Regions from separate parts of the Dryocola baronae genome, predicted to be linked through region 2. Evidence: predicted binding sites of a transcription regulator. Region 2 holds the regulator's gene; each other region holds the start of a gene.
The links. The regulator PurR, encoded in region 2, represses purine synthesis genes. The targets are predictions, from matches to a motif close to CANGCAAACGTTTGCNTG.
Positions count from the first base shown of each region.

Region 1: a site for PurR is predicted at 1,750-1,767, ahead of pyrC (dihydroorotase). Genes of this name have one in related genera too.
Region 3: a site for PurR is predicted at 2,269-2,286, ahead of purL (phosphoribosylformylglycinamidine synthase). Genes of this name have one in related genera too.

Region 1 covers NZ_JBINNY010000001.1:3,073,592-3,077,770, forward strand. The annotation lists gene ACSPHG_RS14705 (GlxA family transcriptional regulator) at 1-966, opposite strand, end outside; gene ACSPHG_RS14710 (lipoprotein) at 1,119-1,679, shown strand; gene pyrC (dihydroorotase) at 1,836-2,882, shown strand; gene dinI (DNA damage-inducible protein I) at 2,958-3,203, shown strand; gene bssS (biofilm formation regulator BssS) at 3,506-3,760, shown strand; gene solA (N-methyl-L-tryptophan oxidase) at 3,893-4,179, shown strand, end outside.
Region 2 covers NZ_JBINNY010000001.1:2,273,316-2,277,494, forward strand. The annotation lists gene punC (purine nucleoside transporter PunC) at 1-349, opposite strand, end outside; gene punR (DNA-binding transcriptional activator PunR) at 464-1,402, shown strand; gene purR (HTH-type transcriptional repressor PurR) at 1,399-2,424, opposite strand; gene cydH (cytochrome bd-I oxidase subunit CydH) at 2,717-2,806, shown strand; gene sodB (superoxide dismutase [Fe]) at 3,004-3,585, opposite strand; gene ACSPHG_RS10735 (C40 family peptidase) at 3,709-4,179, opposite strand, start outside.
Region 3 covers NZ_JBINNY010000001.1:1,239,107-1,243,285, forward strand. The annotation lists gene yfhb (phosphatidylglycerophosphatase C) at 1-97, shown strand, start outside; gene tadA (tRNA adenosine(34) deaminase TadA) at 127-663, shown strand; gene mltF (membrane-bound lytic murein transglycosylase MltF) at 554-2,104, opposite strand; gene purL (phosphoribosylformylglycinamidine synthase) at 2,374-4,179, shown strand, end outside.

The DNA of each region.
Region 1 (4,179 bases), 800 kb from region 2:
CGCGGAGAAACGTTCGCGATAGTCCGAAGGGGTGAGCTGGAGATTGCGCTCGAACACGCGGCGCAGGTTAAGCCCGTTGCCAAAGCCGGTTGCCAGCGCTATCTGCTCAAGCCTGTCAGAGCTTTGCTCAAGGTGCTGACGGGCGGCGTTGAGGCGAACCTCCTCAACGTATCGCGCCGGGCTGGTGCCCGTTTCGCGGGTGAAAACTCGCGTAAAGTTACGCGGGCTCATGGCGACGCGTTCGGCCAGCGCTTCTACAGAAAGGTCGCCCGACAGGTTTTCCAGTATCCAGGCCTGCAGGTCGCGAATAGGGCCGGGGGTATTCGCCTGGGTCAGCAGGAAGCGGCTGAACTGCGACTGCCCGCCGGGCCTGCGCAGAAACATCACCAGATCCTGCGCCACCTCGCGGGCGACGGTAAATCCGTGGTCGTCCTCCACCAGCGCGAGCGTGAGATCGAACCCGGAGCTGACGCCCGCCGATGTCCAGATGTCACCATCCTGGATGTAGATTGGGCCTTTCTCGACGATGACCTCAGGAAACCTTTCGTGCATTTCGTCAAGCATTCGCCAGTGGGTGGTCGCCCGCCGCCCGTCAAGCAGCCCCGCTTCGGCAAGCAGCAGCGCGCCGCCGCAGACGGAGACGATTCGCCCGATGTTCGGCGCGGCCTTGCGCATCCACGCCACCACCGCATCCGCCTCTTCCCTGTTATTCCCTCTACCGGTAATCATGACGGTATCACGCGGCAGGTTCGGGTCCAGCTCTTCCAGCCGGAAATCCGCCAGAAGGTTTAAGCCAGAGCGGCCGTGTACCACGCGGTGCCGCTGGGTGGTGGCGATGGTCACCTGGTAAGGTTGAACAGGAGAATCCTTCCCGCTCAGGCTATTAGCCTGCATGAGGATATCGGCAATGCCCGTAGGCTCGAACAGCATGCCCCCGTCAGGGACAATAATCAGAAATGTGTGCATGTCCTTAAAATACAAAATGGACAAAATAAGTCAAGACCGTACATTTTACGGCCAGCGGCGATTTCATCCTTTTCCTGTAGCACGGCTTGCGCTGGTGCATCATGCTGCAATGTGTCAGGATTTGACGCCAAACCAGGATGTTGAGGAACTCAATGAAGAAGATCATTTTTGCCGCCGTATTAGTGCTTACCGGTCTGGTAGTAGGCTGCAATCAACTTACACAGTACACGGTGAGCGAACAGGAAATTAACCAGGCGCTGGCCAAACGTAACAACTTCTCGAAGGATATTGGGCTGCCTGGCGTGGCCGATGCGCACATTGTGCTGACTAATCTCGCTTCCGCCATTGGCCGTGAAGAACCCAATAAGATCACGCTTACCGGCGACGCGAAGCTGGATATGACCTCGCTGTTCGGCAGCCAGAAAGCCAACATCAAGCTGAAACTCAAGGCGCAGCCGGCCTTCAATAAAGAGAAAGGCGCCATTTATCTGCAGGAGATGGAAGTGGTCGACGCCACCGTCGAGCCGGAAAAAATGCAGGGCGTTTTGCAGACCATCATTCCCTACCTGAATCAGTCGCTGCGCAGCTACTTTAACCAGCAGCCGGCCTATATCCTGAGCGAAGACAAAAGCTCCGGCGAAGCGATGGCGAAGAAATACGCCAAGGGCATTGAAGTTAAGCCCGGCGAAATCATTATTCCCTTCATCAATTAAAGCCGCTTAACGGGGCAAACTCCCCTGCCCCGTTAGGCCTGCGTAGCAAAACCTGCAACAAAGTCGTGCAAACGAAAACGATTACGCCTATCCTTAGTGCCCGGCATAAAACCAGCCAAACGTTGACTGATTTTCCCTTCTAGCCGGAGCACGCAGATGACCGTATTACCTCAGGTATTAAAAATTCGCCGCCCAGACGACTGGCATATCCATCTACGCGATGGAGAGATGCTGAAAACCGTGGTGCCGGTCACCTCTGAAATCTACGGTCGCGCGATTGTCATGCCTAACCTGGTGCCGCCAATTACCACCGTCGAAGCCGCCGTTAGCTATCGCCAGCGCATTCTCGATGCCGTGCCTCAGGGCCACAAATTCGAGCCGCTGATGACCTGCTACCTGACCGATTCCCTTGATCCGAACGAGGTTGAGCGCGGCTTTAACGAAGGCGTGTTTACCGCCGCCAAGCTTTACCCGGCGAATGCCACCACCAACTCAAGCCATGGCGTCACCAGCACGGCGGCGATTATGCCCGTGCTTGAGCGGATGCAGAAAATCGGCATGCCTTTGCTTATTCACGGCGAAGTGACCTCGGCAGAAATCGATATCTTCGACCGCGAAGCGCGCTTCATCGAAACGGTGATGGAGCCGCTGCGCCAGCAGCTGCCGGGCCTGAAAGTCGTGTTCGAGCACATCACCACGAAAGACGCCGCGCAGTACGTTCAGGAGGGCAACTCGCTGCTGGGCGCAACCATTACGCCTCAGCACCTGATGTTTAACCGCAACCACATGCTGGTTGGCGGCGTGCGCCCGCACCTCTACTGCCTGCCGATTTTAAAGCGCAGCACCCACCAGGAGGCGTTACGCGCCCTTGTGGCAAGCGGCTGTGACCGCGTGTTCCTGGGGACGGATTCCGCGCCTCATGCACGCCATCGTAAAGAGGCAAGCTGCGGCTGTGCGGGCTGCTTTAACGCGCCATCGGCGCTCGGTGCCTATGCCACGGTCTTTGAAGAGCTTAACGCGCTCGAACACTTCGAAGCCTTCACCTCGCTTAACGGCCCGCGCTTCTACGGCCTGCCGGTAAACGAAGAAACTATCGAACTGGTGCGTGAGCCCGTGCTGATCCCCGAAACCTACGCCACCAGCGACGATACTATCGTGCCCTTCCTCGCCGGGGAGCAGGTCGCCTGGTCGGTAAGAACGTAAGTTTTTTAACGCCCCCTGTTGCAGGATGCAAGTTTAACCTGTATAAATATCCAGTATATTGTACAGGGGGCTGTTATGCGTATTGAAGTCACTATTGCCAAGACCACGCAGTTACCACCCGGAGCCGTTGACGCTCTGGCGCAAGAATTAACTCGCCGTATCACCCAGCATTTTCCAGAAACCAGCAATCACGTGCAGGTTCGCTATGCCGCGGGCAACAACCTGTCGGTTTTGGGCGGCGCGAAAGAAGATAAAGACCGCATCAGCGAAATCCTCCAGGAAACCTGGGAAAGCGCAGACGACTGGTTTTCCGCAGATTAAATAAAAATTATCCCTCGTAGTTCTTTTTATGCCGGGTGTCGCCACCCGGTTTTTTTTCGCCTGTCGCCTCGTTCATAAATTATTTCGGGTAAAGTTCTGATTGCACTCTCAACTGCCGGGAAACATCCGAACAACCTGCCGCTTTATTGTTCAATTTAATCCACTAATATAAAAAAATTGTTGCAGGGTATTTATTTCTCCCGCTAATTAGCTTAATTATTGATATACTTAACTGGCTTCACATTGACAAGCATTAAACCTCGCTAGCCGTTGTCTTAAACACACGAATAAAAGGGGTTATGATGGAAAAAAATAGTGATGTAATCCAGACCCATCCCCTTGTCGGATGGGACATCAGCACCGTAGACAGCTACGACGCGCTGATGCTGCGCCTGCACTACCTGACATCTGATAAGCATAAGCAGGACGAGACTGAAATCGGCCAGACATTGTGGCTAACCACGGATGTTGCCCGGCAATTTATATCCATCTTAGAAGCCGGCATTGCAAAGATTGAATCCAGTGAATACCAGGTAAACGATCATCGTAAGCATTGATTAACGATGCTGCAGAAAAATCCTAAGGCACCCTCGAGGTGCCTTTTTTAATTTTTACGCCCCCTTTAATTGCCTGCTCCATGAGAATTAATTACCCTGCTAGGGATATTTCCGCGACAAGAGAAAAGCGACATGGATTATGATCTTATCATCGTAGGCAGCGGTTCCGTGGGCGCTGCGGCCGGCTGCTATGCCACCCACTCGGGCCTGAAAGTCTTAATGATTGACGCAGCCCACCCGCCGCACCAGCAGGGCAGCCACCACGGCAATACTCGCCTGATGCGCCACGCCTACGGCGAAGGTGAGAAATATGTCCCGCTTGTCCTACGGGCGCAAAAACTGTGGGACGCGCTGGAGCACATCAGCGGCGAGAAGATCTTCCACCGCACCGGCGTAATCAACCTCGGGCCAGAATCCTC
Region 2 (4,179 bases):
CCTGCCAGCTAACGGCCGCGGAACATACGCCCACCGCCTGAATAAAGCGCAGCACGAGCAGCGCGGTTGCGCTTTCGACCCACAGCATGCCGATGCAGCTTACGGCGAAAATACCTAAACCAATCAGCAGAACCGGTTTACGCCCGAAGCGATCGGACATCGGTCCCCACATCAGCTGCGCGAAGGCGAAGCCCGCCAGGAACAGGCTCAGGCTTGCGCTGACGGCGGAGGCTTCGGTGTTCAGATCCTGCTGGATAGCGGCAAAGGCTGGCAGATACATATCGGTGGCGAGGAACCCCAGCACGCTCAGCCCGGCCAACCAGATAAGAAATCCTTTTGATGGTTGCATAATTTTCTCTTGAGTTATTTGCAGGTTAATAGCGGCGAGAGTGTACGGAGTGCAAACCGGCTTGTGAAACGCTAATATTTGTAGATTGCGTTCAAAAAATTTGCAGGCAGAAATATGTGGTCAGAATATTCGCTGGAAGTCATAGACGCCGTGGCGCGTAACGGCAGTTTTAGCGGCGCGGCGCAGGAGCTGCACCGTGTCCCTTCTGCCATCAGCTATACGGTGCGGCAGCTCGAGGACTGGCTGGCCGTTCCGCTGTTTGAGCGCCGCCACAGGGACGTTGAGCTTACGCCCGCCGGGGCCTTCTTTTTAAAGGAAGGACGTTCTGTTATCAAAAAAATGATGACGACGCGGCAACAGTGCCAGCAGATCGCTAACGGATGGCGCGGGCACCTGGCTATCGCCGTCGATAATATCGTCAAGCCCGAGCGCACGCGCCAGCTGGTGCTGGATTTCTATCGCCACTTCCCTGATATCGAACTGCGCGTTTTTCAGGAGGTGTTCAACGGCGTGTGGGACGCGCTGGCCGACGGGCGGGTAGAGGTCGCGATTGGCGCAACACAGGCCATTCCGGTGGGTGGACGGTACGCGTTTCGCGATATGGGCGCGCTGAGCTGGCGCTGCGTGGTGGCAGCGGAACACCCGCTGGCGCAGCGTGAGGGCGCGCTGAGCGACGAGGAGCTGCGTTCGTGGCCTTCGCTGGTACTGGAGGATACCTCCCGCTCGTTGCCAAAACGCATCACCTGGCTGCTGGACAACCAGCATCGCGTCGTGGTGCCGGACTGGGAGTCAGGATCGGACTGCCTGAGCGCGGGGCTGTGTATCGGCATGGTGCCGTCGCATATCGCCAGACCCTGGCTTGTCAGCGGCGCGTGGCGAGAGCTGGCGCTGGAGAACCCGTTTCCGGACGCGGCCTGCTGCCTGACCTGGCGGCAAAATGACGCCTCTCCGGCACTGAGCTGGCTGCTAGATTATCTGGGGGATAGCGAGACGATGAATCAGGAGTGGTTAAGGGAGCCTGAAGCGGGACTTCAGGCTCGGACGGAGGATTAACGGCGGTAGTCGCGGAACGGCCCGTCCGCTACGGAACGGCGCTCAATCAGGCGAGGATGAACTTCAATCATCTGCGACTCTTCGCGTTTATTCACTATGCGGTCAAGCAGCATGTTGAAGGCCGTTTCGCCCAGCGTCTCTTTTGGCTGATGAATGGTGGTCAGCGCCGGGGAGAAATAGCGGGCGTTGCGCACGTTGTCATAGCCGATAATTGAGATATCCTGCGGCACGCGCAGGCCCATTTCGTCCGCTGCACAAATCGCGCCCATGGCCATAATATCGCCGCCGCAGAAGACGGCGGTAGGGCGATGGGACTGGCCGAGGATCTGCTGCATGGCGCGGTAGCCGGATTCCGGCTCGAAATCGCCCTGGACTATCCAATTTTCCGGAATGGCGATTTTCGCCTCTTCCAGCGCCTTCATAAAGCCAGCATGGCGGCCGCCGCCGGTATTACGTTCCATCTGCCCGGGAATGGCGCCGATTTCACGGTGGCCGCGTTCGATAAGATAACGCCCGGCCAAATAGCCGCCGTGGAAGGCGTTATCAACCACGGAGTCGGTGAAGTCCGCGCGCGCTTCGCCCCAGTCCATGACCACCATCGGAATATGGCGATACTCTTCAAGCATGGTCAGCAGGGTATCCGGGTATTCTGAGCACATCACCAGCAGGCCGTCGACGCGCTTTTGCGCCATCATCGACAGGTAGGCGCGCTGCTTTTCGAAGTTGTTGTGCGCGTTGCCAAGAATCAGGGTGTAGCCCTTTTCAAAGCAGCTGTTTTCCACCGCTTCAATGATTTCGGCGAAATAGGGTGCTTCGCTGGAGGTGGCAAGCAGGCCAATCGTTTTGGTGTGATTAACTTTCAGGCTGCGCGCAACGGCGCTCGGCGAATAGTGTAATTCTTTGATAGCCGCCCAGACCGCGTTGCGCGTTTCTTCCGCCACAAAACGGGTTTTGTTAATAACATGTGACACGGTTGTAGTGGAAACGTTTGCGCGTTTCGCCACGTCCTTGATTGTCGCCATTAGATGTCACTCCAGGCCATATCGTAAACTCCTGATAATTCGTCTGTTAAACGTTTGCGTTCGCTAACTCCTGGGCAACTTTTGGGCTGCGGCATGTCGGGAAGGCGACATAAAACGGGAGGAGGGCGTTGAATTGATTGTACGCAGTAAATTAGCGAGGGATTTTGGCTTATCTTTTCTCAAAGTGGAAGAGGGAAAACCAATATCATCATAAATCCAGGAGGATTTTTGCCGCTGATTGTGGGAAAATCACGCTACACACCGTTTGTAGGGTATTAAAAGGAGATTAACGATGAGCACCGATCTGAAATTTTCCGTCATCACCACGGTTATCGTTCTGAGCCTGATTGTTGCAGGTGCCTTAACCGCCGTTCTGCACTGATTTAAAGAGGCCGCGTTTGCGGCCTTAATTTTTTGTTTTTTGTCGGATGGCGCTGCGCTTATCCGACCTACGGAAGGCCGATGAACGGTGGGGCGAATAATCATTATGTCGGATGGCACTTCGTTTATTCGACCTACAGATTTGGCATTTAGTAGGGTGAATAAGCGCTAGCGCCATCCACCAAAAACCACCGACTCTTAAGCCGCCAGGTTTTTCGCTACAAATTCCCAGTTCACCAGCGCCCAGAAATGCTCAAGATAGTTAGGGCGGGCGTTGCGGTAATCGATGTAATAAGCATGTTCCCACACGTCTACCGTCAGCAGCGGCTTCGCGTCGGTTGTAAGCGGCGTGCCCGCGTTTGAGGTCGAAACGATAGCCAGGCTGTTGTCCGGGCGCTTCACAAGCCAGGTCCATCCCGCGCCGAAGTTCTTCACTGCTGCGTCGGTAAACTGCTGTTTAAATTCCGCAAAGCTGCCAAATGAAGCGTTGATGGCGTCCAGCACAACGCCCGTTGGTTCGCCGCCCGCGTTGGGTGCCAGGCAGTTCCAGTAAAACGTGTGGTTCCACACCTGCGCTGCGTTATTGAACACGCCGCCTTCAGAAGTGCGCACGATCTCTTCCAGTGATTTACCCTCAAACGCGCTGCCCTTCACCAGATTGTTCAGGTTAGTGACGTAGGTTTGATGATGTTTGCCGTAATGGTATTCCAGCGTTTCTGCGGAGATATGGGGAACCAGTGCATCTTTCGCATACGGTAATGCAGGTAATTCGAACGACATTGCAAACTCCTTATTATTTTGAACACAGCTAAATAACCACATTTAGTGTGGCTTTAGGGTAACAAATTGAAAGGATAAGCAAAAGGAGAAGAAACCCTGCCCGTTGAAGGGCAGGGGGAGGGATTAACGAATGGTTTTTGGCGTCATGACGCGTTTCGCGCCGACATAGTGGCGCTGCCAGTAGTCTTCGCTAAGCGAGGTAATCTGGATGTCGCGACCGCTGCGCGGGGACTGGATGAACTTGCCGTTGCCGACGTAAACGCCAACGTGATCGGCTGTGCCGCGCCCCTGGGTGCGGAAGAAGACCAGATCGCCGCTTTCCAGTTCGCCACGGTTAACCGATGCGGCATCGCGCAGGTGGTACATTTCATTGGCGGTGCGCGGAATGCGGAACTTAACCAGGTCTTTATACGCGTAATAAACCAGACCGCTGCAGTCGAACCCGGTGCGAGGCGAGGTGCCACCCCAGCGGTACGGTTTGCCTATCTGGCCCATCAGTTTGTTCATCGCCGTTTTCTGCGCTTTCTGCACGCGGACCTTGTGGGCCTGGGCAATCGTCAGATTTTTATCGCCTTTCACCGTCACGCATTTGGC
Region 3 (4,179 bases), 1.0 Mb from region 2:
CGGCTACAGCGACAGCAACCAGGACAACCCGCTGCTCTACTTCTGCCAGCACCGCTGGCGCGTTACGCCGCAGGGGCAGCTTCAGCAGCTTGAGTAGCATTTCGTATCTGATAAGCGGTGTGTATAATGCGCCGCGTCTTATACCCCCAGGAGTTGACCGTGTCAGAAAGCGAATTTACCCATGAATACTGGATGCGCCACGCGCTACGCCTGGCAAAGCGTGCCTGGGATGAAGGGGAAGTTCCGGTTGGTGCGGTGCTGGTGCATGATAACAAAGTGATTGGCGAGGGCTGGAACCGTCCGATAGGCCGTCACGATCCCACGGCCCATGCGGAAATCATGGCGCTGCGCCAGGGCGGCCTCGTCCTGCAAAACTACCGCCTGCTGGACTCCACTCTTTATGTCACGCTTGAACCCTGCGTTATGTGCGCCGGGGCGATGGTGCATAGCCGCATTGGCTCGCTGGTTTTCGGCGCGCGCGATGCGAAAACCGGCGCCATTGGTTCGCTAATGGACGTGCTCGGCCATCCGGGCATGAATCACCAGGTTGGCGTTACCGAGGGGGTATTGGCAGCAGATTGCTCGGCAATGCTGAGTGATTTCTTTCGTGCCCGCCGTCTGGAGAAAAAGGCCCTAAAGGAAATGGCCCGTAAGCCGGAGTAGCCAGCTCGACCGGGGTCACAGCCGGATAGCCTTCGGCAAATTTGGCCTCCTGCGCCGCCTGCTTCTCTTTCTCCTCGAGATACCCTTCCAGACTCAGCTGATACTTGCGGATATTCTCAACGTAGGCGTAGGCCTCGTGGCCGCGCGCATAGCCGTAGGTGGTTTTGCTGTAATAAGGCTTCTGGCTTAACAGCGGCAGGCGCATTTTCACTTCCGCCCAGCTATCCGGATTCCCCTTCAGTTTGGCGGTCAGCTGACGCGCATCCAGCATATGGGCGTAGCCCATGTTGTAGGCCGCGAGGGCAAACCAGATCCGCTCATCTTCCGGTACCGTCTCCGGGACTTTACTCATCATGTCTTTTAGGTAACGACTGCCGCCGCTGATGCTCTGCTCGGCATCAAGCCGGTCGGTCAGGCCCAGGCTTTGGGCGGTATTTTTGGTCAGCATCATCAGCCCGCGCACGCCGGTAGGGGAGGTGGCCTGATTATCCCAGTGAGACTCCTGATACGAGATAGCGGCAAGCAGTCGCCAGTCGATATCCGTGGCGTATTTCTCAAACAGCGGCTGCAGATCCGGCAGCACGTTATCCACCGCGTTCAGGAAGGTGCGGGTATCGACGTAATCGAAATCGCCCACGTGGCCAAGATACTTCTCTTCCAGTCGCGCCAGAATGCCGTCACCGCTCAGCTTGTTGTAGAAATCAAGCAGGGCGGCCGACAGGCTGTCATCGCCGTCCCGCAGGCTAAACCACGTAACGGGCTGCTCGTCGGTGACGTCCAGCGCCACAGCGAGCTGAGGATGAACGCGCTGGAAAATGCTAATGGCAATGGAGTCGGAAATGGTAAAGGCGATGGTGCCGTCAACCACCTGCTGTAAAAGCTGGTTGCTGGTGCGCCTGCTGTCGATTTCCCAGGAAAGGTCGGGGAACTTTGTCTCTTTCAGCGCCTGCAGGTCGCTTAACACCGCCATTCCGGGTGAAAGAACAAGCTGATTCTCTTTTACACCTCCCAGCGTCTTTGGGCGCGGGCTGCCCACGCGGTAAACCATCTGCTGCGACACGGAATAGTAGGTTGGACCTGCCTGATAATGCTGGCTACGCTCATTGTTATAGACCAGGCCCGCGGCCAGCAAATCGGCGGCGTTGCGGTCCAGATCGTCAAACAGCGCGTCGATATTCGGGCGCACGGTCACTTCCAGCTTCACGCCGAGGTAGTCGGCGAACTGCTGGGCGACTTCGTAATCAAGGCCTGAGGCTTTGCCGTTTACCACGCTGTAGGTCAGCGGTGAGGCAATAGTACTGACGCGCAGAACACCCCGCGCTTGAATGGCGGCGATACGATTTTCGGCTTTTCCGAACCAGGGAATGGAGGGCCAAAGCGCCACTGCCAGCAACAGGGTTACGGCACCGATAAGCAGATAATTAATCTTTACTCTTTTCAAATGGTTAATGGTCTGCGGTGCGTGAAATCTTAGCTAACAACAGTCATTTATAGAGGCGATCCAGTCACAAGATGAGGCGCATTTTGCGTAACAAAACGCCAGCGCGCAACTTATTCGGATGTTTCGCACGTTTTTTGACCCGCAAAAACTAATGCGTTTATTTCTACGCAAACGGTTTCGTCACGACGCGGTATTCTCTATAATGACGCCCGTTTTCCCCTTGCGCCCACTGAAGCGTCCGCTGGCGCTTCGAAGACGAGAGATCTTTGATGATGGAAATTCTGCGTGGTTCGCCCGCTCTGTCGGCATTTCGTATTAACAAACTGCTGGCTCGTTTTAAAGACGCCCACCTGCCGGTGAGCGACATTTACGCCGAGTATGTTCACTTTGCCGACCTTGACGCACCGCTAAACGACGATGAGCACGCACGACTGCAACGGTTGCTAAAATATGGCCCAACCCTTGCTGACCACGCCCCGACCGGCCACCTGATTCTGGTCACGCCGCGTCCCGGCACCATCTCACCCTGGTCCTCTAAAGCCACAGATATCGCCCACAACTGCGACCTTGCCAAAGTAAAACGCCTTGAGCGCGGCGTTGCTTATTACGTCAGCGCGCCAACGCTTACGGACGCGCAGTGGCAGGATGTAAACGCCCTGCTGCACGATCGCATGATGGAGAGCGTGTTCGGCTCCCTGAACGACGGGGAAAAGCTGTTCTCCCATCACGAACCCGCTCCGGTACAGAGCGTTGACCTGCTGGGCCTGGGGCGCTCGGCGCTGGTGGAGGCAAACGTTCGCCTCGGCCTGGCGCTGGCGGAAGACGAAATCGACTACTTGCAAGAAGCATTCACGAAGCTTGGCCGCAACCCGAACGACATCGAACTCTATATGTTCGCGCAGGCCAACTCTGAGCATTGCCGCCATAAAATCTTCAACGCCGACTGGGTGATTGACGGCGAACGAGCCCCGAAGTCGCTGTTCAAAATGATCAAAAACACCTTCGAGCAAACGCCTGACCACGTGCTGTCTGCCTATAAAGACAACGCCGCGGTGATGGAAGGCTCGCAGGTCGGGCGCTTCTTCGCCGATCGCGAAGCGGGCCGCTACGATTTCCATCAGGAAGATGCGCATATCCTGATGAAGGTCGAAACCCACAACCACCCAACCGCGATCTCTCCTTGGCCGGGTGCGGCTACCGGCTCCGGTGGCGAAATCCGTGACGAAGGCGCAACCGGGCGCGGCGCGAAGCCAAAAGCGGGCCTCGTCGGCTTCTCGGTTTCCAACCTGCGTATTCCGGGTTTTGAACAGCCGTGGGAAGAAGATTTTGGCAAGCCGGACCGCATCGTCACCGCGCTGGACATCATGACCGAAGGCCCGCTCGGCGGCGCCGCGTTTAACAACGAATTTGGTCGCCCGGCGCTGACCGGCTATTTCCGCACCTATGAAGAGCAGGTTAACAGCCACAACGGCGTTGAGCTGCGCGGCTACCACAAGCCAATTATGCTGGCGGGCGGCATCGGTAACATCCGTGCCGACCACGTACAGAAAGGCGAAATCCCGCCGGGCGCGAAGCTTATCGTGCTGGGCGGCCCGTCGATGAACATCGGCCTGGGCGGCGGCGCGGCGTCCTCTATGGCTTCCGGGCAGTCTGACGCGGATCTGGATTTTGCCTCCGTCCAGCGCGACAACCCGGAAATGGAGCGCCGTTGTCAGGAGGTCATCGACCGCTGCTGGCAGATGGGCGAAGACAACCCGATTCTGTTTATTCACGACGTTGGCGCGGGCGGCCTGTCCAACGCCATGCCGGAGCTGGTGAGCGACGGCGGGCGCGGCGGGCGTTTTGAACTGCGCGACATCCTCAACGACGAGCCGGGCATGAGCCCGCTGGAAGTCTGGTGTAACGAATCTCAGGAACGCTACGTGCTGGCGGTGGCCCCGGAGCAGGTAGCTCTGTTCGACGAGCTGTGCCGCCGCGAGCGCGCGCCGTATGCCGTTATCGGTGAAGCCACCGAAGCCAAACACCTGACGCTCAACGACAGCCATTTCGACAATCAGCCTATCGACATGCCGCTC